2 regions of the Streptosporangium sp. NPDC000239 genome follow, and region 2 is predicted to be linked to the other one. Evidence: predicted binding sites of a transcription regulator. Region 2 holds the regulator's gene; the other holds the start of a gene.
What was found. Region 2 encodes LexA, which represses DNA repair genes until DNA is damaged. Its sites were predicted from a motif close to TCGAACANNTGTTCGA; they were not measured.
Positions count from the first base shown of each region.

Region 1: a site for LexA is predicted at 9,466-9,481, ahead of ABT340_RS02925 (SAV_6107 family HEPN domain-containing protein). Genes of this name have one in related genera too.

Region 1 covers NZ_JBEPEI010000001.1:630,554-642,434, reverse strand. The annotation lists gene ABT340_RS02965 (amino acid permease) at 1-1,024, shown strand, start outside; gene ABT340_RS02960 (arginine deiminase) at 1,063-2,307, shown strand; gene argF (ornithine carbamoyltransferase) at 2,329-3,333, shown strand; gene arcC (carbamate kinase) at 3,336-4,271, shown strand; gene ABT340_RS02945 (amino acid permease) at 4,297-5,721, shown strand; gene ABT340_RS02940 (universal stress protein) at 5,718-6,626, shown strand; gene bldD (transcriptional regulator BldD) at 6,896-7,390, shown strand; gene ABT340_RS02930 (PP2C family protein-serine/threonine phosphatase) at 7,540-8,766, shown strand; gene ABT340_RS02925 (SAV_6107 family HEPN domain-containing protein) at 8,772-9,218, opposite strand; gene ABT340_RS02920 (L,D-transpeptidase family protein) at 9,945-10,727, opposite strand; gene ABT340_RS02915 (YbaK/EbsC family protein) at 10,846-11,325, shown strand; gene ABT340_RS02910 (GNAT family N-acetyltransferase) at 11,402-11,881, shown strand, end outside.
Region 2 covers NZ_JBEPEI010000027.1:42,885-54,765, reverse strand. The annotation lists gene ABT340_RS38745 (hypothetical protein) at 1-696, opposite strand, end outside; gene leuS (leucine--tRNA ligase) at 1,236-3,722, shown strand; gene lexA (transcriptional repressor LexA) at 3,799-4,509, opposite strand; gene ABT340_RS38730 (hypothetical protein) at 4,709-5,059, shown strand; gene nrdR (transcriptional regulator NrdR) at 5,542-6,003, shown strand; gene ABT340_RS38720 (vitamin B12-dependent ribonucleotide reductase) at 6,088-8,928, shown strand; gene ABT340_RS38715 (helix-turn-helix domain-containing protein) at 9,063-9,980, shown strand; gene ABT340_RS38710 (VOC family protein) at 10,090-10,482, shown strand; gene ABT340_RS38705 (rhodanese-like domain-containing protein) at 10,488-10,958, opposite strand; gene ABT340_RS38700 (helix-turn-helix domain-containing protein) at 11,062-11,881, shown strand, end outside.

The DNA of each region.
Region 1 (11,881 bases), on a different contig from region 2:
CGTCGGCTACTTCCTGCGCTGGGACTCCCCCGCCGCCCGGATCGCCCTGGCGCTCGTCGCCCTGTGGGTCCCCGCGCTGATCAACCTGAGCGGTGTGCGGAACATCGGCGTCTTCGCGCTGGTCACCACGGTGCTGAAGTTCGTCCCGCTGGTCTTCGTCGCGGTGGTCGGCCTGTTCTTCATGCGGGGCGCCGACTTCGGCCCCTTCGTGGCGACCGGCGGCTCCTGGATCGCGGCCCTGTCCACCGCGGGCGCGCTGGCGCTGTTCATCTACTCGGGCGTGGAGAGCGTCACCATCGTCGCGGAGAAGGTCAGGGACCCGGCCCGCAACATCGGCAGGGCCAGCGTCTACGGCGTGCTGATCTGCGCCGCGATGTACATGCTCAGCACGGTCGCCGTCTTCGGCGTCGTCCCGCACCAGGCGCTCGTCGGCTCCACCGCCCCCTTCGCCGACGCGATCAACGCCATGTTCGGCGGGAGCGTCGGCGGCGGCGTCATGGCCGCCTGCGCGATCGTCTCCGGCATCGGCGCCATCAACGGCTGGACCATGCTCGTGGCGGAGATGCCGATGGCCGCCGCCAGGGACGGCCTGTTCCCCTCCGTCTTCGCCCGGCGGTCGCGCCGCGGCGCCCCTTGGGTCGGCATCGTCGCCGGGACCGCGCTGACCTCGCTGGTCGTGTTCTACAACTATCTCGGCTCGGAGGGCGGCTTCGACAGGATCCTGCTCATCGCCACCTTCACCACCGTCATCCCCTACTTCTTCTCCGCCTGCGCCCAGCTGTTCTGGCTGGTCACCGGGGCCCGCGAGGTCAAGGGGGCCAGGCTCGGCCGCGACCTGGCCGTGACCGCCCTCGCCGTCCTGTTCGCCTTCTGGATGACGTACGGCGCCGGCACCCAGGCCATCTTCGTCGGATTCCTGATGCTCCTGGTGGGCATCCCCGTCTACATCTGGACCAAGGCCAGACGCGGCGGGTACGGCCCGGGAGGTGAGGCCGCCGTACCGGCGGCCGGGCACGACCGTTGACCGACCGGCCATCACGAGGCCAGCACGGAGGAAGAGAGATGACCTTTCACGTCGACTCCGAAGTCGGGCGGCTCCACCGGGTCCTGCTCCACAGGCCCGAGCTGTCCCTGAAGCGGCTCACCCCGTCGAACAAGGACGACTTCCTCTTCGACGACGTGCTGTGGGTGCAGCGCGCGGTCGAGGAACACGAGGAGTTCCAGCGGGTGCTGCGCGAGCACGGGGTCGCCGTCCACCTCCTCGGCGACCTGCTGCGCGAGACGATCGACATCCCCGAGGCCCGCAAGTACATCCTCGACCACGTCATCGAGGAGCGTTTCTTCGGCCCCATGGCCGTGGACGCCCTGCGCAACGCGCTGGACGCCATGCACTCCGACGACCTGCAGCTCTACCTCACCGGCGGGATCACCAAGCAGGAACTCGTCGAACGGGGCACCGACCCCAAGAGCCTGGCCTTCCACACCCTCGGCCCCGACGACTTCGTCCTGCCCCCGCTGCCCAACCACCTGTTCACCCGCGACACCTCCTGCTGGATCTACGACGGCGTCTCCGTCAACGCGATGCGCAAGAAGGCCCGCCAGCGCGAGACCGTGAACTACGAGGCGATCTACCGTTTCCACCCGATGTTCGCCCCGGGCTTCGACAGGCCGCAGGAGGGCGGCTTCAACCTGTGGATGCCGGGCATGGCCGCCGCGCCCGCGACCATCGAGGGCGGCGACGTGCTGGTGCTGGGCCGCGGGGCCGTACTGGTCGGGATGAGCGAGCGCACGCAGCCGCAGGCGGTCGAGATGCTCGCGCGCAGCCTGTTCGCCAAGGGCGGCGCGAAACGGATCGTGGCCCTGAACATGCCGAAGGCACGGGCGTTCATGCACCTGGACACCGTGATGACCAGCGTGGACGTCGGGGTGTTCGTCAAGTTCGCCGGGCTCGGGATGCTGCCCTCCTACACCGTCGAACCCGGCGACACGGAGAAGGAACTCAAGATCACCGATCACGCGCCCGAGGACATGCACCGGGCCATCGCCCGCGCCATGGACCTGGACGAGATCAGGATCCTCACCCCGACGCAGGACGTCTACGCGGCCGAGCGGGAGCAGTGGGACGACGGCTGCAACGTGCTGGCGATCAGTCCCGGCGTGGTCATCGCCTACGAGCGCAACACCACCACCAACAACTACCTGCGCGCCAACGGCGTCGAGGTGACCACCATCAGGGGCAGTGAGCTCGGCAGGGGCCGCGGCGGTCCCCGGTGCATGAGCTGCCCCCTCGAACGCGACGGCATCTGACCTCTCACCAGGGACAGGCACATGGCATTCAACCTGCGCAACCGCAGCTTCCTCAAGGAGCTCGACTTCACCCCCGAGGAGTTCGGGTTCCTCCTCACCCTCGCGGCCGACCTCAAGGCGGCCAAGTACGCGGGCACCGAGAGGCCGCGCCTGAGGGGCAGGAACATCGCCCTGATCTTCGAGAAGACCTCGACCCGCACCCGGTGCGCCTTCGAGGTCGGCGCGCACGACCAGGGCGCGCACGTCACCTACCTCGACCCCTCCGGCTCCCAGATGGGCCACAAGGAGTCGGTGCGGGACACCGCGCGGGTGCTCGGCCGGATGTTCGACGGCATCGAGTACCGCGGCAGCAGGCAGGCCTACGCCGAGGAACTGGCCGCCTACTCGGGCGTCCCCGTCTGGAACGGCCTCACCGACGAGTGGCACCCCACCCAGATGCTCGCCGACCTGCTCACCATGCGGGAGCACAGCGACAAGCCCCTGCGCGAGATCTCCTACGCCTACCTGGGCGACGCCCGCAACAACATGGGCCACTCGCTGCTGGTCACCGGCGCGCTGATGGGGATGGACGTGCGGATCGTGGCTCCCAGGCAGCTGTGGCCGGAGGAGACGGGGGTCGCCGGGCCCGCCAGGGACCTCGCCGAGGCGACCGGCGCCAGGATCACCGTCACCGACGAGGTCGCCGAGGGCGTCAGGGGCGTGGACTTCCTCTACACCGATGTGTGGGTGTCCATGGGCGAGCCGGACGAGGTGTGGGACCAGCGCGTCAAGCTGCTCATGCCGTACCAGGTGAACGCCTCGGTCGTCGAGGCGACCGGCAACCCCAGGGTGAGGTTCATGCACTGCCTGCCCGCCTTCCACGACCGGGAGACGAAGGTCGGCGAGGAGTTGTTCGAGAAGACCGGCCACGACGCCCTCGAGGTCACCGACGAGGTCTTCGAGTCCCCGCTGTCGATCGTCTTCGACCAGGCGGAGAACCGGCTGCACACGATCAAGGCCGTCATGGTCGCCACCCTGGGAGACTGAGGATGCGCGTCCTGGCCGCCCTGGGGGGCAACGCGCTGCTGCGCAGGGGGCAGAGCCCCGACGCGCTGCCCCAGCGGGAGAACGTCCGGGTCGCCGCCGCCTCGCTGGCCCGGCTCGCGGAACGGCACGAGCTGATCATCACGCACGGGAACGGCCCCCAGGTCGGCGTGCTGGCGCTGGAGAGCGCCAACGACCCCAACCTGGCCAGGCCGTACCCCCTGGACACCATCGGCGCCGAGACCCAGGGCATGATCGGATACTGGATGCTGCAGGCCCTGCAGAACGCGCTGCCGGGGCGGCAGGTGGCCGCCACGGTCAACCAGACGCTCGTCTCGGCGGTCGACCCCGCCTTCGACGACCCGACGAAGTTCGTCGGCCAGGTCTACGAGCGGGCGGAGGCGGAGAGACTGGCCGAGGAGTACGGCTGGACCGTCAAGCCGGACGGACGGCACTGGCGCCGGGTCGTGCCCTCCCCCGTCCCGCAGCGGGTCGTGGAGACCCGGCTGCTGCGCCGCCTGGTCCGCGACGGCGTCGTGGCGATCTGCGCGGGCGGTGGCGGGATACCGGTGATCCGCAACGACCGGGGACAGCTCCAGGGGGTCGAGGCGGTCATCGACAAGGACCTGACCGCCTCCGTGCTGGCCGAGGCCCTCGAAGCCGACGTCCTGATGATCCTCACCGACGTGCCGCGGGTCGCCAGGCACTTCGGCACCCCGCGGCAGGAGGAGATCACCCATACCACTCCCCACCAGCTGCGCGCAGAACGGTTCCCTGCGGGCTCCATGGGCCCCAAGGTCGAGGCCGCCTGCCGGTTCGTCGAGACCACCGGCGACATGGCCGCGATCGGCAGGCTGGACGAGGCGGAGCTGATCCTTGAGGGCGAGGCGGGCACCATCGTCACTCCCAACGCCACCTGGCCGCTGGCCAGCACCCTTTGACCTGTCTCTTCGAGGAGGACATCACGTGGACTCCGTGGTACGGCGGCTGCTGCGCACCAAACCCACCGAGCAGATCGTCGCCGAGGGCGGTCACGGCGAGGGCGGCGAGCTGCGCCGGACCATGACCCTGTGGCAGCTCACCCTCTTCAGTGTCGGCGCCACACTCGGCACCGGCATCTTCGTCATCCTCGGCCAGGCCGTGCCGAAGGCGGGCCCCGCCGTGGTCGTCTCCTTCGCCCTGGCCGCCGTCACGGCCCTGTTCTCCGCGCTGTCCTACGCCGAGCTGGCCGGGACCATCCCGGTCTCCGGCTCCTCCTACTCCTACGCCTACGCGACGCTGGGCGAGCTGGTCGCCTGGGTGTGCGGCTGGTGCCTGATGCTGGAGTACGCCGTCTCCGTCGCGGCGGTCGCGGTCGGCTGGGGCGAGTACCTCAACCACTTCCTCCGTGACCTGTTCGGCTGGCAGCTGCCCGCCGCCGTCACCCACTCCCCCGGCGACCAGGGAGGGGTGGTCAACGTCACCGCGGTCCTGATCGTCCTGCTGGCCACCTGGCTGCTGCTGCGCGGCGCCTCGGAGAGCGCGGCCGCGAACGCGGTCTTCGTGCTGATCAAGATCGCGGTGCTGGCGTTCTTCTGCGTCGTGGCCTTCACCGCCTTCGAGAGCGGCAACCTGACCCCCTTCGCCCCGCTGGGCGTCGCCGGGATCACCGCCGCCGCCTCGCAGGTCTTCTTCTCCTACATCGGCTTCGACGCCGCCTCGACCGCCGGTGAGGAGGCGAGGAACCCCAAGCGCGACCTGCCGCTGGCGATCCTGCTGTCCCTGCTCATCGTCACGGTCGTCTACGTACTGGTCGCGCTGACCGCCGTCGGCGCCATGCCGTGGCAGCGGTTCGACCCGGACACGACCGAGGCCAGTCTCGCCCTGATCGCCGACCGCGCGACCGGCTCGACCTGGGCGGGCCTGATCATCTCCTTCGGCGCGGTCATCGCCATCGCCAGCGTCGTGCTGACCGTGCTGTACGGCCAGACCCGCATCCTGTTCGCGATGTCCCGCGACGGCCTGCTGCCGAGGATCTTCGAACGGATCGATCCACGCCGCCAGGTCCCGGTCGCGAACACGATCATCGTCGCCGCGTTCGTCTCCCTGCTGGCCGGGTTCATCCCGCTCGGCCAGCTCGCCGAGGCCACCAGCATCGGGACCCTGTTCGCCTTCGCCATCGTCAACGTCGGCGTGCTGGTGCTGCGCTACACCCGGCCGGACCTGCCGCGCAGCTTCAGGACCCCGTTCTTCCCGCTGACACCGGTCCTCGGGGTGATCTTCTGCGTGGTGGTGATGCTGGGGCTCGCCGGGGTCACCTGGCTCGCCTTCGCGATCTGGATGACCGTCGGCCTGCTCGCCTACTTCCTGTACGGCTACCGCCACTCACGCCTCAGCAGGAGCGTCCGATGAAGATCGAGCACATCCTCGCCGGATTCGTCCCCGGTGGCCGGGGCCAGGACGGGCTGACGCTGGCCGTACTGCTGGCCCGGCGGGCCGGGGCCCGGCTGACCGTCGCCCACGTCCACGTGCCCACCTGGCCGACCCCGGGACCGGGGAAGATCGACGCCGAGTGGCGCGCCTACGTGGCCGCGCAGGCGCAGACCGTCCTGGAGCAGGCCCGCGAGCTGCTGGCCGGCGTGCGGGACGTGCCGGTCGACTTCGTCTCCCACGGCCACCGGGGCAGCGGCAGGGGGCTGGTCCAGCTCGCCGGGCGGCTGGAGGCCGACGCGGTGGTCATCGGCCCCGCCCCCGGAGGCGGTAAGGGCCGCATCCGGGTCGGCAGCACCGCCGACCAGCTCCTGCACACCTCCCCCGTGCCCGTCGCCCTCGCGCCCCGCGGGTACGCCGAGAGCCATCCGCCGGCCCTGCGGAGGCTGACCGTGGCCTACCGCCGCGACCCCGCCTCCGACGAGGCCGTACGGCAGGCCTTCGAGCTGGCCGGGCGGATGGACGTCCCGCTGCGCCTGGTCACCCTCGTGCTGGGCGGGGGACGGCGGGGCGGGGTCGAGGCCGAGATGCTCGGCAGGATCAGGGAGAAGGTCACCGCCGACCTCGACGAGATCGTCCGGGGGCACGACGACGTCCGGGTCGACGTGGAGGTGCTTGAGGGCAGAGACGTGGCCGCCGCGCTGGCGGGCACCGACTGCGAGGGGGCGATGTTGATCTGTGCCTCCAGCGAGACCGGGCCCCTGCGGCGGGTCTTCCCCGGCGACGTCTCGCTGAAGATCATACGTTCGGCCCCCTGTCCGGTGATGATGGTGCCCAGGAGTCCCGCCGGGAAGCGAGGGTCCGCCGGACGGCGCGGGAAACGGTGATGATTCACTATCCGCCATGGGACAAGCACGGCGTTTGAGGCGGACCACATCGGATCGGATTCGACATCTTTTTTCCAATCAGCTTGACCTTAGGCGCCCACAGCTTTACCGTCACTGTCCGTAACCACACCTCGCGGCGTTATCGGGTAAACCCCGACGCATCAGTCACCGAAGGTGCCTACCCCAGGCCAACCCGGTGGTTGGGGCATAAGTTGCGAGGGAGGACAATCAACTGAAAGCAGTACATAACCGAGCCGGGGGGCCACACGATGCCGTCTGAATACGCCAAGTCGCTGGGTGCAAGACTCCGCGCGATTCGCACTCAGCAGGGCCTGTCCCTGCACGGAGTCGAAGAGAAGTCCCGCGGTCGTTGGAAGGCCGTTGTCGTCGGCTCCTACGAGCGTGGGGACCGTGCGGTCACGGTGCAGAAGCTGGCCGAGCTGGCCGACTTCTACGGGGTTCCGGTCAATGAGCTCCTGCCCGGGGGCAGCGCGCCGAGCCCTCTTGGCCCCACGCCGAAGCTTGTGATCGACCTTGAGCGTCTTGCCCAGCTGCCCAAGGAGAAGGCGGGTGCGCTGGCTCGTTACGCCGCCACCATCCAGAGCCAGCGTGGTGACTACAACGGCAAGGTGCTGTCCATCCGTCAGGAGGACCTGCGCTCCCTGGCCGTGATCTACGACAAGTCCCCCAGTGAGCTCACCGAGGAACTCATCACCTGGGGTGTGCTCGACCCCGAGGCCCGCAGGGCCGTCGAGTCCTTCTGACGACCCGTCCGGTCGCGGGCACGCGCGGCTGGGCGTGCCCGCGAGCCGTGGTCTTCCTCTCTCGTTAGAACATGGCCCGCACGCCGCCACGGATCACCATCGCTGTGGTAGGAAAAGGCAAACATGGCATTTAACGAGATGTGGTGGACATGGCCCGGGGAGAGGATCGTCACGATCACTCTCGACCGCGCCCTGAAGGCCGTCTCGCCTCACTCAAGGCGGCCCTGGGCTCGACCAAGACCCGGGCGTTCCTTCGGCTGCTGACCTCCGTCGGGGCGACCAGGACCCAGGAGACGCTCAGGCTGCTGCCGTTCGTCGTCATGGCCCTGGTCGCGCTGATCGACTTCGGCTCCGGGCCGACCTCCGGGCTGCTGCCGCTGCTCGCCCTCGGCCCCGCCTTCGCCAGCGTGGCCTGCGGCCTGGCCAGGACCACGGTCTCCGGCCTCATCGCACTGGCCCTGTGCGTGGCGCTCGGCGTCTACAACGACATCCTGTGGACGCCCCGCACCAACATCACCATGGCCGCCATCCTCGGTGTCACGGTGGCCAGCGTGCTGGCCAGCGCGGGACGCCTGCGGCACGAGCGTCAGCTCGCCGACGTCCGCTCCGTCGCGGAGGCCGCCCAGCGGGTGCTGCTGCGGCCGGTCCCGCGCCGCGCCGGGCCGGGGATCGGCGTGGCCGTCTCCTACACCTCCGCCACGGCCGAGGCCCGCATCGGCGGCGACCTGTACGAGGTGGTGACCACCCCGCACGGGGTGCGCATCATCGTGGGAGACGTCCAGGGAAAGGGCCTGGAGGCCGTCGAGACCGCCGCCGTGGTGCTCGGCGCCTTCAGGGAGGCCGCCCACGACGAGGCCAAGCTGCAGGGCGTCGTGGCCCGCCTGGAGAACGCGCTGTCGCGGGAGCTGTCGGGCGAGCAGTTCGTCACCGCCGTACTCGCCGAGATCACCGACCTGACCGATCTCGGCGAGGCGCAGGAGGGCACCTCCATCACCGTCATCAACTGCGGTCATCCGCCGCCCATGGTGCTGGCGGCCGACGGCAGCCGTTCCTTCGCCGACCCGCCCGACGAGGCCCTTCCGCTGGGCATGGCGTCGTTGAAGGGGGCCGAGGCCGTGCCGTACCAGATCGGCTTCGAACCCGGTGACCAGGTGCTCTTCTACACCGACGGGGTCATCGAGGCGCGCGACGGGACGGGCCGGTTCTATCCGCTGGCCGACAGGGCGCACCTGCTGAACGGCTCCGACCCGCAGCTGGCCCTCGACGCGCTACGCGCCGACCTGCTGCGTCACGTGGGCAAGCCGCTGAACGACGACGCCGCCATGCTCCTGCTGCGCCACCGCGCCGCCCGCCCGCTGGCCTCATCGGCGGCCTAGAGCCGCTAGCCGGCCAGAGGGACGCGGGCCGGGAGGGTGGTCTGGGCGGGCAGGCCCAGGAGGGTCTCCACCGTGACGACGAACCGCTCGGCCTCGGAGATCAGCTCCTCGGCGTCCCTCGCCGAGACCATGCGGGTCATGCCCGCCTCGGCGGCGGCCCGTTTGGTCGCGCTGGTCTCGAAGTAGGGGGCCCACTCGGCCAGCCTGGGCTCGGCCTCAGGCAGCAGCTCCCAGGCGCTGCGCAGACGGCGCCTGCGGCCGTCCATGGGCCGTGGCCGCGCGGCCAGGATCGCGGCCGCGGCTCTGAGCGCCGCCAGGTGGGCGGCGACGTATCGGGTTGCGGGGGTCCGGGCGGCGCCCGCCTCCTCAAGACAGTCGCGCGCGTCGGCCAGGTGCGCCCGCACCGTGGACGAGAGCCGGGGCCCATCGGAATCGCTGAGCCGAGGGGTCATGTGCTTCAGCCTCCTTGGTCGCAAGCGGCTCCCGGCGAATCCGCCGGTCAGGTCAACACTCGCAGACCCCACCGACAAATCCTCCGGGCGGCCGGACGAGGAGCTTCCCCTCTCCCCGCCCGCCCCGGCCCGGCCGGGCCGCCGTGGCCGACGGTCCCGGAAAGGCCAACCACCCTGGACGTGGACCGCGAGCCCCACGTCATCACATCGAACATAAATTCGATCACTGGTAGTGTCAAGTAAACGCACGAACAAAAGTTCGACACCACCGGGCAGCCTGGAACCATACGAATCACCCACCCCGGAAGAACCGCCGGAGAGTCGCCGGTCGCGCGCGGACAAGCCGGGGCGGTCACGGCCAAGGGGTTTCGGACATCCCCGGCTTCCCTCCCTCACCCAGCGGACGCACGGCCGCCTCCATACCCCTTTCCCTGTCGCATTGGCTGATTTATAGGCCTGTGCCTGCTTTAAATGTTCAAGGTGGAGTTTGAGCGTTGTGCGGTTTTCTGCGGCATCTCGGTGGCCGGGAGTCGTGGGCGCCGCGCGTTCCGCGTTGCCCACGAGTTCCCCATGACGAGAACACGGCCCGGTGTTCACAGGGCGGGGAAACAGCCGTCAAGGCGGGCCCGCCACGGCGCCCTTTCCCGCGCCCCCGCGGCGACCCCGGGAACGACCGTGCCCCCGGCCCTTGAAGGACCGGGGGCACGAAGAACCGTGTTCACTCCGTCAGCGAACGAATCTGCCCCGGACGTGCACCGGGACTCCCGTGCCGAGCATGCCGGGCAGGACCGCGGCGACGTTCATCGGCAGCCGCACACAGCCGTGGGAGGCCGGGGCCAACGGCACCGAGAGTGCGCCGTGCAGGGCGATACCGCCGTTGAAGAAGATCGGGTTGTAGAGCTGACCAAGGTATGACCTGTGCCAGCCGTTCCTGCGCCAGGTCGTCTTGTAGTCGCCCGTCGGCGTGCGGGCGCTGCCGCAGAACTTCTGGGTCTTGCCCTCCCAGGTGGCCGTCTCGCAGTACGGAATCCCGCTGCCCGAGGAGATGTGGCTGATCAGCTTCACCCTGCCGTCCACGTACAGGGTCATCACCTGCTGGGTGAGGTTGACCTCGACCCTGGTCGGCTTGCCGTTGGGCACCAGCACCTTCGGCGACCTGGGGTTCTGTAGAGCGTTCCAGGTCTTCCTGGTCACGGTGCTGGTCGGCGCGATGCCGTTGATCTTCTGGAAGGCCCACAGCGCGGTCAGCGTCGTGCCGCCGTAACGCCCGTCGGCCGTGCCCGGCAGGTAGCCCAGCTCCCGCAGCCTGGTCTGCAGCGCCTTGACCGCGGTCCCCTTCGCCCCAAGCCTCAGCGTCTGGCCGGGGGCGACGAACCCCGGCGCCGCCTGGGCCGTGACCGCGGTCGCCGCGGAGGTGACGACCTGAGCGTTCGCGACACCGGGAGAGGCCAGAAGCGTCGCCCCCGCCGTCACCAGGGCGGCCACTCCGAGCCGTCCTCCAACCCCCATCACCATCATCCCCTCCTGTCAGTCAAGCCCGAACAACGGACCATAGCGCACCAACCATCCACTCTCCGGCAACGGTTATGAAGAGGTAATCGATGGTCAACCCGTTTAGAGTGACCGGGTGCCGGAAAAGTTGCATCCCAACATCGAGAAGGTCGCCGCGGCTCTGAGAGAGCACGGCGTCACCGGAGAGATCGTCGTCTTCGACGAGGCGACGCCGACGGCGGCGACCGCCGCGGCGCAGCTCGGCTGCGAGGTCGGCGCCATCGCCAACAGCCTGATCTTCGACGCCGACGACCGGCCGCTCCTGGTGCTGACCAGCGGTGCCCACCGGGTGGACACCGGTCTGGTCGCCGAGAAGGTCGGCGCGGCGCGGGTACGGCGGGCGACCCCCGACTTCGTCCGCGCGGCGACCGGCCAGGTCATCGGCGGCGTCGCCCCGCTGGGACATCCCGCCCCGATCAGGACCCTGGTCGACGTCTGGCTCGACAGGCACGAGGTGGTCTGGGCCGCGGCCGGCCACCCGCACACGGTCTTCCCGACCTCCTTCGCCGAACTCCTCCGCGTCACCGGCGGGACCCCGGTCGAGGTCGAGCGCTGAACGCCAGGCGGACACCCGCCAAACCCTGACGAACCTCTCAGATCCTCATGGTGGTCGTCCTGCTAGGGTGCGTTGCGTGATCGAACTGCGACGGGTCGGCCCCGAGGAGTTCGCCGTGAGCCTCGACGCGGTCCTCGACGTCTACACCGCGGCGATGCTCCCGCCCGCCGACCAGCTCACCGGGCGAAGGGCGATCATGAGAGGCCACGCCTCCTACTCCCGGTTCACCTGCCTGTTCGCCGAACGCGCCGACGGCAGGATGGTCGGCTTCGCCTACGGCTTCCACGGCGAACCCGGCCAGTGGTGGCACGGCGTCGTCCGTCAGGCGATCACCGAGCACGACGGCCAGGCCAGGACCCGCGAGTGGCTCGACGACGCCTTCGAACTCGCCGAGGTCCACGTCCACCCCGACTACCAGGGCAAGGGCGTGGGCCGGGCGATGGTCACCGGCCTGTGCGCGGGGCGCCTGGAGCGCACCGCCGTACTGTCGACCCGTGACCAGGAGACGGCGGCACGTCATCTCTACCGGAGCCTGGGCTTCGGCGACCTGCTGACC
Region 2 (11,881 bases):
GGTGGTGGCGGACGGCCATCCGGTGTTCTCGGCGGTGGCGGGCGGCCACACCGGGTTGTCGGCGGGTGTCGCCTCCGCCGGGGGCTGCGGGTCCCACCGGGGCTCGGCACTCACGGGAGCGGCCTCGGGAAGCTGGCCTCCGTATCCGCCGGCCAGGTCGGGGTCCGGCCTGAGGGCGTCCTTCGGCTGCGGGGTGAACGCGTCGCTCCAACTGGTCGTGGCGCTGGAGGCGGGGCGGTCCCGCGGATCGGCGGGCGCCGTACGGGCTGCCTGGTCCCACCCGGTCCCCGCCGGGGAGTTCCAGCCGGACGCCGGACCGGTGACGGGAGGCTGGGTGGGGACGCCCTGCCGGGGGGTCTCCATGTCGTCGGGCGCGCCCCCCGAAGGGGAGGCCAGCGCCTGGTCCCAGCCGCCGCCGAGAGTCGCGGAGCCGTTGGAGGACCCGCTGGGAGCCCCGTTGGGGGTCTGGGACGGCGTCGGCTGGCTCCAGCCGTATTCGGGCGTGCTCGCCCCCGCCTGCTCCCAACCGGCGCCCGGCTGTCCCTGGCCGTCGGCGGGTGAGGCCGGCTCCTCATGGGGGAGGGGAAGTCGTGGCGACGAGGCGCCGAAGGAGTCGTTCGCCCAGCCGGACGTCGTCTCCGCCGCCTCCGGCCACGCCGGAGGCAGGTGGGGCTGGCTGGGCTGCTCCGGGGCCATGGCTTCCTTACCTTCCGCACGGGTGCCCGAATTATGGGTATTCGGCATGGTCTCACGGGAGGCAGGGATGTTCGCAGGGAAACCGGAGAACGCCCCCCTGAACTGGAGTCCTGTGGGGTCGGTCGGTGGATCCTGCATCGGCAGGCCGGCCTCCAAGGGATCCGGGCCCTGCCCCGGCTCGACTGAGTGTGCCACGGTGAGAAGAGTAAACTGACGGGACATGCGAGGTCACAACGGATGTGTCCCCATCAGGTCTCGGCCCGCTCCAGGCACGTGATTGCTCTTATTGTGCTGGATCGCCGGACGGGCGTCCTCCGTTTACCGTGATCCAATTCGTTTCCCCAGGCCACGAATACGGCTTGCGGACTGCGATAGTCTTGTCGTATGCGTGCCGCGACCCTGCTGCTTACCGGGCCGCATCGGCCTTCTCGGCGTTAGACGCCCGCCGGTGCGGCTGCCCTTCGCATGAGCGGAGGGTTTTTCTATTGGGCCGGACGGGTCAGATCATCGCAGCAGACGTATACCGAGGGAAGATTGACGTGAGCGAGCGAGCCGACGTGAACAGCGACGAGCAGCACTACGATCCGCAGGCACTGCAGGTCAAGTGGCAGCGGCGGTGGGAGGAACTGGACCCGTTCCACGCCTCCGACGACCCCGCGGACCCGCGCGAGCGTCGCTACATGCTCGACATGTTCTCCTACCCCTCGGGCGACCTGCACATGGGTCACGCCGAGGCCTTCGCCATCGGTGACATCGTGTCGCGCTACTGGTTCCAGCGCGGCTACAACGTGCTGCACCCGATCGGCTGGGACTCCTTCGGCCTGCCCGCGGAGAACGCCGCCATCAAGCGTGACGCGCACCCGGCCGAGTGGACCTACGCCAACATCGAGACCCAGGCGGCCTCCTACAAGCGTTACGCGGTCTCCTTCGACTGGTCCCGTCGTCTGCACACCAGTGACGTCACCTACTACCGGTGGACGCAGTGGCTGTTCCTGCGCTTCTTCGAACGCGGCCTGGCCTACCGCAAGGGCGGCCTGGTCAACTGGTGCCCCAACGACCAGACCGTGCTGGCCAACGAGCAGGTCGTCGGAGGCAGGTGCGAGCGCTGTGGCGCCGAGGTCGTCCGCAGGGAGCTGACCCAGTGGTACTTCAAGATCACTGACTACGCCGACCGGCTGCTGGACGACATGGCCCAGCTGGAGGGCGGCTGGCCCGAGCGCGTGCTGACCATGCAGCGCAACTGGATCGGCAGGTCCGAGGGCGCGGACGTCAACTTCGTGATCGAGGGCCGCGACGAGCCGGTCACGGTCTACACCACCCGCCCCGACACGCTGTACGGCGCGACCTTCTTCGTCGTCGCCCCGGACGCCCCGCTGGCCGAGGAGATCGTCTCCGACGAGCAGCGGAAGGCCTTCGAGACCTACCGGGCCGAGGTCGCCAAGCTGTCCGACATCGACCGGCTGTCCACCGAGAAGGAGAAGACCGGCGTCTTCCTGGGCCGCTACGCGATCAACCCGGTCAACGGCGAGCGCATGCCGGTCTGGGCGGCCGACTACGTGCTGTCCGACTACGGCCACGGCGCCATCATGGCGGTTCCCGCCCACGACCAGCGCGACCTCGACTTCGCCCGCGCCTTCGACCTGCCGGTGCGGGTCGTCGTCCACACCGGCATGGCCGACCCGGGGGAGACCGGGATCGCCACCGCGGGTGAGGGCACCCTGGTCAACTCGGGGCCGCTGGACGGCCTGTCCAAGGCCGAGGCCATCCACAGGATCATCGAGGTGCTGGCCGGGCGCGGGACCGGCAGGGCGGCGGTCAACTTCCGCCTGCGTGACTGGCTGCTGTCCCGCCAGCGTTTCTGGGGCTGCCCGATCCCGATCATCCACTGCGCTGACTGCGGCGAGGTCCCGGTTCCCGACGACCAGCTGCCCGTCACCCTGCCCGACATGCGTGGTGAGGCGCTGGCGCCCAAGGGTGTCTCCCCGCTGGCCTCGGCCGAGGACTGGGTCAACGTCTCCTGCCCCAAGTGCGGCGGAGCCGCCAAGCGTGACACCGACACGATGGACACCTTCGTCGACTCCTCGTGGTACTACCTGCGTTACGTGGATCCGACCTACCTGGACGGTCCCTTCGACGTGGAGAAGGTCCGCAGGTGGGGGCCGATCGACCAGTACGTCGGCGGTGTCGAGCACGCGGTGCTGCACCTGCTGTACTCGCGTTTCTTCACCAAGGTCCTGCACGACATGGGCATGCTCGACTTCACCGAGCCCTTCCTGCGCCTGCTGAACCAGGGGCAGGTCATCAACCAGGGCAAGGCGATGTCGAAGTCGCTGGGCAACGGGGTCGACCTGGGCCAGCAGATCGACACCTACGGCGTCGACGCGGTCAGGCTGACCGTGCTGTTCGCCGGCCCGCCCGAGGACGACATCGACTGGGCCGACGTCTCCCCGGCCGCGTCGCAGAAGTTCCTGGCCAGGGCCTTCCGCGTCATGGCCGAGGCCGGTGCGGGATCCGCACCCGGCGTCGACTTCTCCACCGGTGATCTGGAGCTGCGCAAGGTCGTCCACCGGACCGTGGACGAGGTCACCAAGCTGCTCGACTCGTACCGCTTCAACGTCGCGATCGCCAGGATGATGGAGCTGACGACCGCCGCCAGGAGGGCCATCGACTCGGGCCCCGGCGCCGCCGACCCGGCGGTGCGCGAGGCCGCGGAGACCCTGGCGGTCATGCTGTCCCTGGTCGCGCCGTACGCGGCGGAGGAGGGCTGGGAGCGGCTGGGGCACCCCGCCTCCGTCGCGACCGCCGGGTGGCCGGTCGCGGAGGCGGCGCTGCTGGTGCAGGAGACCGTCACCTGCGTCGTACAGGTCGCGGGCAAGGTCCGTGACCGTCTGGAGGTCTCCCCGGAGATCTCCGATGCCGACCTGGAGGCACTGGCGCTGGCGTCGGAGAAGGTGCAGGCCTTCCTGTCCGGCGCGCCCCGCAAGGTCATCGTCCGGGCACCCAAGCTGGTCAACATCGTTCCCTGACCGTGAACGCAGAAAGGAGTGACCCTCGGTTTGAGGGTCACTCCTCGCGTTCCGGGAGAGATGCCGCCGGGGCGCCTCAGAGCTTGCGCAGCACCGCCACGACCTTGCCCAGGACGGTGGCCTCGTCACCGGGGATCGGGTCGTAGTTCGTGTTGTGCGGAACCAGCCAGACGTGGCCGTCCTTGCGCTTGAAGGTCTTGACCGTGGCCTCGCCGTCGATCATCGCGGCGACCACGTCGCCGTTGTCGGCGACGGGCTGCTGGCGGACGACCACCCAGTCGCCGTTGGCGATCGCGGCGTCGATCATGGAGTCGCCCGTGACCTGGAGCAGGAAGAGGGTGCCCTCGCCGACGAGCTGCTTGGGCAGGGCGAAGACGTCCTCCACGCTCTCTTCGGCGAGGATCGGGCCGCCGGCGGCGATCCGGCCGACGAGCGGCACGTAGGCCGCGGTCGGGCGGTTGACCGAGGTCTCCTCGGCGTTGGTGTCGGGGTCGACCCACAGCACCGGCTCGCCGGGCAGGCGCACCTCCAGGGCACGCGGGCGGTGCGGGTCACGGCGCAGGTAGCCCTTGCGCTGCAGGGCCGTCAGCTGGTGCGACACGCTGGAGGTGCTGGTCAGCTGCACCGCCTCGCCGATCTCGCGCATCGACGGCGGGTAGCCGCGCTGCTGCACCGAGTCGCGGATCACCTCAAGGATCTTGCGCTGCCTGGGGGTGAGGCCGAGGGAGTCACGCCTGCGCACCGCCAGGTCACTGACGGCCGCGCCGCTCTCGTCGCGCTCACTCATATGATCTCCTCGCTCCCGGTCTGTATTGGTTGCGTCGCACACAGCGACCGTACCTCCGCCGAAGATCATACTCAAACATTTGTTCGAATGGTCCTCGAAATCGGTGGCGGCGTGGTGTACAACATCGTACGGGAGTTCGATCGACATCGTGTTCGATTCGCCGATCTTTCTTCGACATGTGTTCGGCCAGGTCGAAGAGATGGGGGGCACCGTGAAGGCGGCCACGAGGACAACCAGGCCCACGTTGACGCTGGTCAGGGGCACCGGGGAGACGGCCGCCAGGGGCGCGGGCCGTGGGGCGGCGGGGGGAGGGCGGCCCGTCGCGCGTCCCCGTGGGACCGCCGCGGGGCGTGCAGGCCGTACGGTTCCGGCGGTTTCGCGGAGGCGGGCCGTCGCCGGGGGGAGGGCGGCGCACGCGACCGTCCGGCGGAGGCGCGCCCCGGTCAGGCTGACCCGCAGGGGGAGGGTCGTGGCGGTCCTGGCGCTCGTGCTCCTCGTTCTGGGGGCCTTCTGGGCGGGTGCCCTCCTGGACGCGGCCCTCGCCTCCTAGGAGGCTTTCCGGGGCGCCTCGACGGGCCTCTGCGGGCCCTGTGGCCAGTGGGGGTCCTGGGCGCTCCAAGGAGGGTGGGCGGGGGCGTTGGCGACGGAGCGTGACGACGCGCCCCGGGCTCACCCGATAATGGATCTCGGCGATCGGCCCGTTCGCACGCCCCGGGGAGGGGTGCCGCATGTCCGGACGGCGCCCGCGGGGCCGTACCGGAAGGGCGACACGCCCGGCTGACGCCCTTGAGCTGCGCTGATCGGCGACTTCGCTCGGCAGGCCCTTCCTAACTTGCGTTCATGGTCCGACACTCCTACGGTTGGACCACAACATCTAGTGGCTTCATCATTCCGCTCCACCATAGATTGTGTTTCTATTACCGCATCTCGACCATTCGAGGGCGTGCGTGAGCGTCTCCACACGGAGATCGCAGAGCCGGCGGAGCAACGCGAGGAAGATGAGCCGCTGGGCAAGTCAGGGAGGCGACACGCGTGCACTGTCCGTTCTGTCGTCATCCTGACACGCGGGTCATCGACAGCCGGTCGACCGAGGACGGCAGCGCCATCCGGCGCAGGCGCACCTGCCCGGAGTGCGGGCGCAGGTTCACCACGCAGGAGACGGTGTTGCTCATGGTGAGCAAACGCAGCGGGGTGACCGAGCCGTTCTTCCGGGACAAGGTGATCGCCGGTGTCCGGCGTGCGTGTCAGGGGCGCCCGGTGAGCGAGGACTCGCTGGCCCAGCTCGGCCAGCGGGTCGAGGAGAGCATCCGGGCGACCGGGGCCGCGGAGATCGCGGCCCACGAGGTCGGGCTGGCGATCCTGGGCCCGCTCCGCGAGCTCGACGAGGTGGCGTACCTGCGTTTCGCCTCCGTCTACCGGGGCTTCGAGACCCTGGCCGACTTCGAGGCCGAGATCGAACAGCTGCGCGCCGAGCGTTCCGTGCGGCGCGACTGAGTCAGTCCCCGGGCGCCGGGGGAGTACGCGGCGTGTTGAACTGGTCCGACTGGGGGCTCCATGGAGCCTCGGAAGGGGGAAGTCATGACGGAGACGGTCAACGGCGCGGTCGCGCGCGGGGGCAAGCGGCCACGCAAGGGACTGAAGATGAAGCGCATCTTCACCACGCCCGGGGTGCACCCGTACGACCAGGTGACCTGGGAACGCCGTGACGTCGTCATGACCAACTGGCGGGACGGCTCGGTCAACTTCGAGCAGCGGGGCGTCGAGTTCCCCGACTCCTGGTCGGTCAACGCCGCCAACATCGTGACCACCAAGTACTTCCGGGGCGCCGTCGGCACCCCGCAGCGCGAGTGGAGCCTGAAGCAGCTCGTCGACCGGGTGGTCGGCGTCTACACCAGGACCGCGGTCGAGGAGGGCTACTTCGCGACCGAGGAGGACGCCGAGATCTTCGACCACGAGCTCAAGCACGCCCTGGTCAACCAGGTCTTCAGCTTCAACTCGCCGGTCTGGTTCAACGTCGGCACCGCCTCCCCGCAGCAGGTCAGCGCCTGTTTCATCCTGGCCGTCGACGACCAGATGGAGTCCATCCTCGACTGGTACAAGGAAGAGGGTGTGATCTTCAAGGGCGGTTCGGGCTCGGGGGTGAACCTCTCCCGGATCCGCTCCTCCAAGGAACTGCTCTCCAGCGGCGGTACGGCCAGCGGCCCCGTCTCCTTCATGCGCGGCGCCGACGCCTCGGCGGGCACCATCAAGTCCGGCGGCGCCACCCGCCGCGCGGCCAAGATGGTCGTCCTGGACGTCGACCACCCCGACATCGAGGAGTTCATCGAGACCAAGGCGCGCGAGGAGGACAAGGTCCGCGCGCTGCGCGACGCCGGGTTCGACATGGACCTGGGCGGCAAGGACATCGTCTCCGTCCAGTACCAGAACGCCAACAACTCCGTGCGTGTCTCCGACGAGTTCATGCGGGCCGTCGAGAACGGCGGTGACTTCGGGTTGCGCGCACGCCTCACCGGCGAGGTGATCGAGAAGGTCGACGCCAAGTCCCTGTTCAGGAAGATGGCCCAGGCCGCCTGGGAGTGCGCCGACCCCGGCGTCCAGTACGACGACACGATCAACGACTGGCACACCAGCCCGGAGACCGGCCGCATCACGGCGAGCAACCCCTGCTCCGAGTACCTCCACCTGGACAACTCCTCCTGCAACCTGGCCAGCATCAACCTGCTGAAGTTCCTCAGGGACGACGACACCTTCGACGTCGCGGCCTTCGTGAAGCTCACCGAGCTGATCATCACCGCGATGGACGTCTCCATCACCTTCGCCGACTTCCCGACCGAGAAGATCGACCGGACCACCCGGGCCTACCGTCAGCTCGGCATCGGCTACGCCAACCTGGGCGCGCTGCTCATGGCCACCGGCCACGCCTACGACTCCGAGGGCGGCCGGGCCATCGCCGGGGCCATCACCTCGCTGATGACCGGCGCCTCCTACCGCCGCAGCGCCGAGCTGGCCGCGGTCGTCGGGCCGTACGAGGGCTACGCCCGCAACGCCGAGGCGCACAAGCGCGTCATGCGCAAGCACGCCGCGGCCAACGACGACCTGCGCACCCTGGGCGGGATGGACCGGGTCATCCACACCGAGGCCTCGCGCCAGTGGGCCGACTGCCTCAAGCTCGGCGAGAAGAACGGCTACCGCAACGCCCAGGCCTCGCTGCTCGCGCCGACCGGCACCATCGGCCTGATGATGGACTGCGACACCACCGGCATCGAGCCCGACCTCGCCCTGGTCAAGTTCAAGAAGCTCGTGGGCGGCGGCTCCATGCAGATCGTCAACCAGACGATCCCGCGGGCGCTGCGCCAGCTCGGCTACCAGGAGGAGCAGGTCGAGGCGATCGTCGAGTACATCGCCGCGCACGGCCACGTCGTGGACGCCCCCGGTCTTCGGCCCGAGCACTACGAGGTGTTCGACTGCGCCATGGGAGAGCGGGCCATCGCGCCGATGGGCCACGTGCGGATGATGGCGGCGGCCCAGCCGTTCCTGTCCGGTGCCATCTCCAAGACCGTCAACCTGCCCGAGTCCGCGACGGTCGAGGACATCGAGCAGGTCTACATGGAGGGCTGGAAGCTCGGCCTGAAGGCCCTGGCCGTCTACCGCGACAACTGCAAGGTCGGCCAGCCGCTGTCGGCGGCGGGCAAGAAGACCGAGGAGAAGGCCGAGCCGGCCGAGCCCGAGGTCCAGGTCGTCGAGGTCAGCCGTCCGACCAGGCGCCGGATGCCGAACCAGCGGCCCAGCACCACCACCCGCTTCACGGTGGGCGGCGCCAAGGGCTACATGACCGCCTCGTCCTACCCCGACGACGGTCTCGGCGAGGTCTTCCTGAAGATGTCCAAGCAGGGTTCCACCCTGGCGGGCGTCATGGACGCCTTCTCCGTGGCCATCTCCATCGGTCTGCAGTACGGCGTGCCGCTGGAGACCTACGTGGGCAAGTTCGTCAACATGCGCTTCGACCCGGCGGGCATGACCGACGACCCGGACATCCGGATGGCCGCCTCGGTGATGGACTACATCTTCCGCCGCCTGGCGCTCGACCACCTGCCCTACGACGAGCGGGCCGCCCTGGGGATCTTCTCGGCCTCCGAGCGCGCCGCCCAGCAGCGGGGCGAGGACCCGGCCCCGATCGCCGCGGACGAGGTCATCGCCGAGCTGGCCACCTCCGCGCCCATCGAGCGGCCCCAGCCCCGCTCCGAGACCCGCGCCCAGACCGTCGAGGTGGCCGCCCCCGAGCGCGCCGCGGGCTCCCTGGAGTCGCACCAGGGCCGCACCGCCGACGCGCCGCTGTGCATGACCTGCGGCACCAAGATGCGTCCCGCGGGCAGCTGCTACGTCTGCGAGGGCTGCGGCTCGACCAGCGGCTGCAGCTGACACGGCCTGAACCGGGGAGCCGGTGAGCCACATGGCTCACCGGCTCCCCATCGTCTCTCCCGATCGCAGGAAAAGGGAGCATCGCGGGAAAAGGGAGTTGAGTCTCCAGTGAGTGGAGACGGCACAGTGGTGCCGTGAGCGAAGGCACGGAGCTTTTCACGATCGGGCAGCTCGCCCGCCGTACGGGACTGCCGGTGCGGACGATCCGTTTCTGGTCGGACAGCGGTCTGGTGCCGCCGACCGGTCGGTCCGCGGGCGGCTACCGTCTCTACGACGCGCGGGCGGTCGCCCGGCTCGACCTCGTCAGGACCCTGCGCGAACTCGGGTTCGGTCTTGAGGCGGTCGAGGAGGTCCTGTGCCGGGCCACGACAGTCGCCCAGGTCGCCGAGACGCATGTCGCGGCGCTTGAGGCGGAGATCCGTACCCTGCGGCTGCGCCGCGCCGTGCTGAGCACGGTCGCCAAGCGCGGCAGCACGATCGAGGAGGCGTCACTGATGCACAGACTGGCCAGGCTGTCCGCGCGGGAGCGGCAGCAGATCATCGATGACTTCGTGGACCGCGTCCTCGCCGGGGTCGACCCCGGCGAGGGCCCGGCGCTGGGCATCGCGAACGGCATGCGGCAGGTGAACACCGAACTGCCGGACGAGCCGAGCCCGGAGCAGGTGGACGCCTGGATGGAGCTGGCGGAACTCGTCGAGGACGAGGACTTCCAGCGCCGGGTCAGGGAGATGGTGGTGGCGGGCCAGAACGCGGACAGCCCCGCAGACCCGCTGGACCACCAGGCCGTCATGGAGCACGCCGTCCCGGCCCAGGCGGCGGGGGTCGCGCCGGACTCGGCCGAGGGGCGGGCCGTACTCGACCTGATCGTCGCGCCGGAGACCCGGGCACAGGAGCGGGTACGGCTGGCCGAGCAGGTGGAGCTGTTCAGCGACCTGCGGGTCGAGCGGTACTGGCAGCTGGTGGGGGCCATCAACGGGCGCCCGCCGTTCCCTCCGGCCGTGGCGGCCTTCCTCTGGCTGGCCGCCGCGCTCAGGGCGTCCGCCGAGGCGTGAGTCGTCCGATTCCTGCAAGACCGTGGATGTGACCTCCGGTTAGGTTGGGCCGTGCGCGGCCCCGGGACGCGCGCACCGAGCACGGCACCTCAACCGGAAAGACACTGATATGCGGGCACGTCTGAGTTTCGTGGGAATCGTCGTCAAGGACATGGCCAGGTCGCTGGCGTTCTACCGCCGGCTGGGCCTGGACCTGCCGCCGGAGGCGGACGGGGAGCCGCACGTCGAGGCGGAACTGCCCGGGGGGCTGAAGCTCGTCTGGGACACGGTCGAGACGCTCCACGGTTTCGACCCGGGCTGGCGGCCGCCCACCGGAGGCTCCCGGACGGCGTTCGCCTTCGAGTTCGACACCCCCGCCGAGGTGGACGCCGCCTACGACGAACTCGTCTCCCTGGGCTACGAGGGCCACAAGGAGCCCTGGGACGCGTTCTGGGGGCAGCGGTACGCCATCGTCCACGACCCCGACGGCAACGGCGTCGATCTGCTCGCCGCGAACGGCTGAGGGCGTCAGCAGGCGCAGGAGACGCCGAGGACAGGGGCGGTCAGCGGGTCGGGCGCACGCCGGGAGACCCCCTCCGAGGTCTCGACGGGCAGGCCCTCCCGGGCCCAGTACTCGAAGCCGCCGATCATCTCCTTGACGGGGTGACCGAGCCTGGCGAACTCCAGGGCCGCCCTGGTGGCGCCGTTGCAGCCCGGTCCCCAGCAGTAGGTCACCACGGTCGCCCCCGTGGGGACCACCTCGGCCGCGCGGGCAGCGATCTCGCCGGTCGGCAGGTGTACGGCTCCCGCGACGTGGCCCTGGAGCCAGGCCTGGACGCCACGTGTGTCGACCACGACGACGTCCGGGACTCCGGCCGCCAGGTCGGCGGCCACGTCGGAGACGTCGGTCTCGAAGGCGAGCCGGGCGGCGAAGTGGGCGATCGCCGTGGTGCTCTCGGCGGCGGGGACCGCGGTGACGGCGGATGAGGCGGCGGACATCACATGCCTTTCTCGGAGAACGGTGCCGTGCGTGAGACATGGTTTCGCGCACGGCGCCCCTCCGGCCAGTGGCGTGAACGCCGCTTATCGCTAATATCCCGCCATGTCGCTTCTTTTCCCGGCGCGGCGGGCGCACACCGTGTCCGCCGTCGCCTTCGACGGCATGGCCCCCTTCGAACTCGGCTGCGTGGTGGAGATCTTCGGCATTCCCAGGCCCGAACTCGACGTCCCCTGGTACGAGCTGACGGTCTGCGCCGAGACCCCGGCCGACCTGCGGGTCGTCGGAGGGTTCACCATGCGGGCCGGGCACGGGCTCGACGTGGCCGCGGCGGCGGACACGGTGATCGTGCCCGCGGTCGCGGACGTGCGGGGGGAGGTCTCCGCGGAGCTGGTCAGGGCGCTGCGGACGGCGCACGAGCGTGGGGCCAGGATCGTGTCGATCTGTTCGGGGGCCTTCGCGCTGGCCGCCGCGGGGCTGCTCGACGGGCGTGAGGCGACCACCCACTGGAGGTACGCCGACCTGCTGAGGGAGAGGTTCCCGCTGGTCAGGGTCAACCCCGACGTCCTGTACGTGGACGGCGGGGACGTGCTGACCAGCGCGGGCAGCGCCGCGGGCCTCGACCTGCTGCTGCACCTGGTCCGCACCGACCACGGCCCCGGCGTGGCCAACTCGGTCGCGCGCAGGCTGGTCGTCCCGCCGCACCGGGAGGGCGGGCAGGCCCAGTTCGTCCAGGCCCCGGTGGCGCCCGCGGAGGGGGACGACGCGGTGGCCGTCGCGATGGCCTGGGCGCTCGGGCACCTGGCCGAGCCGATCACGGTCGCCGGGATGGCCGGGGCCGCCCGCATGTCGCAACGCACCTTCCTGCGGCACTTCGCCCGCCAGACCGGGACGAGCCCGCTGCGCTGGGTGATCTCCCAGCGGA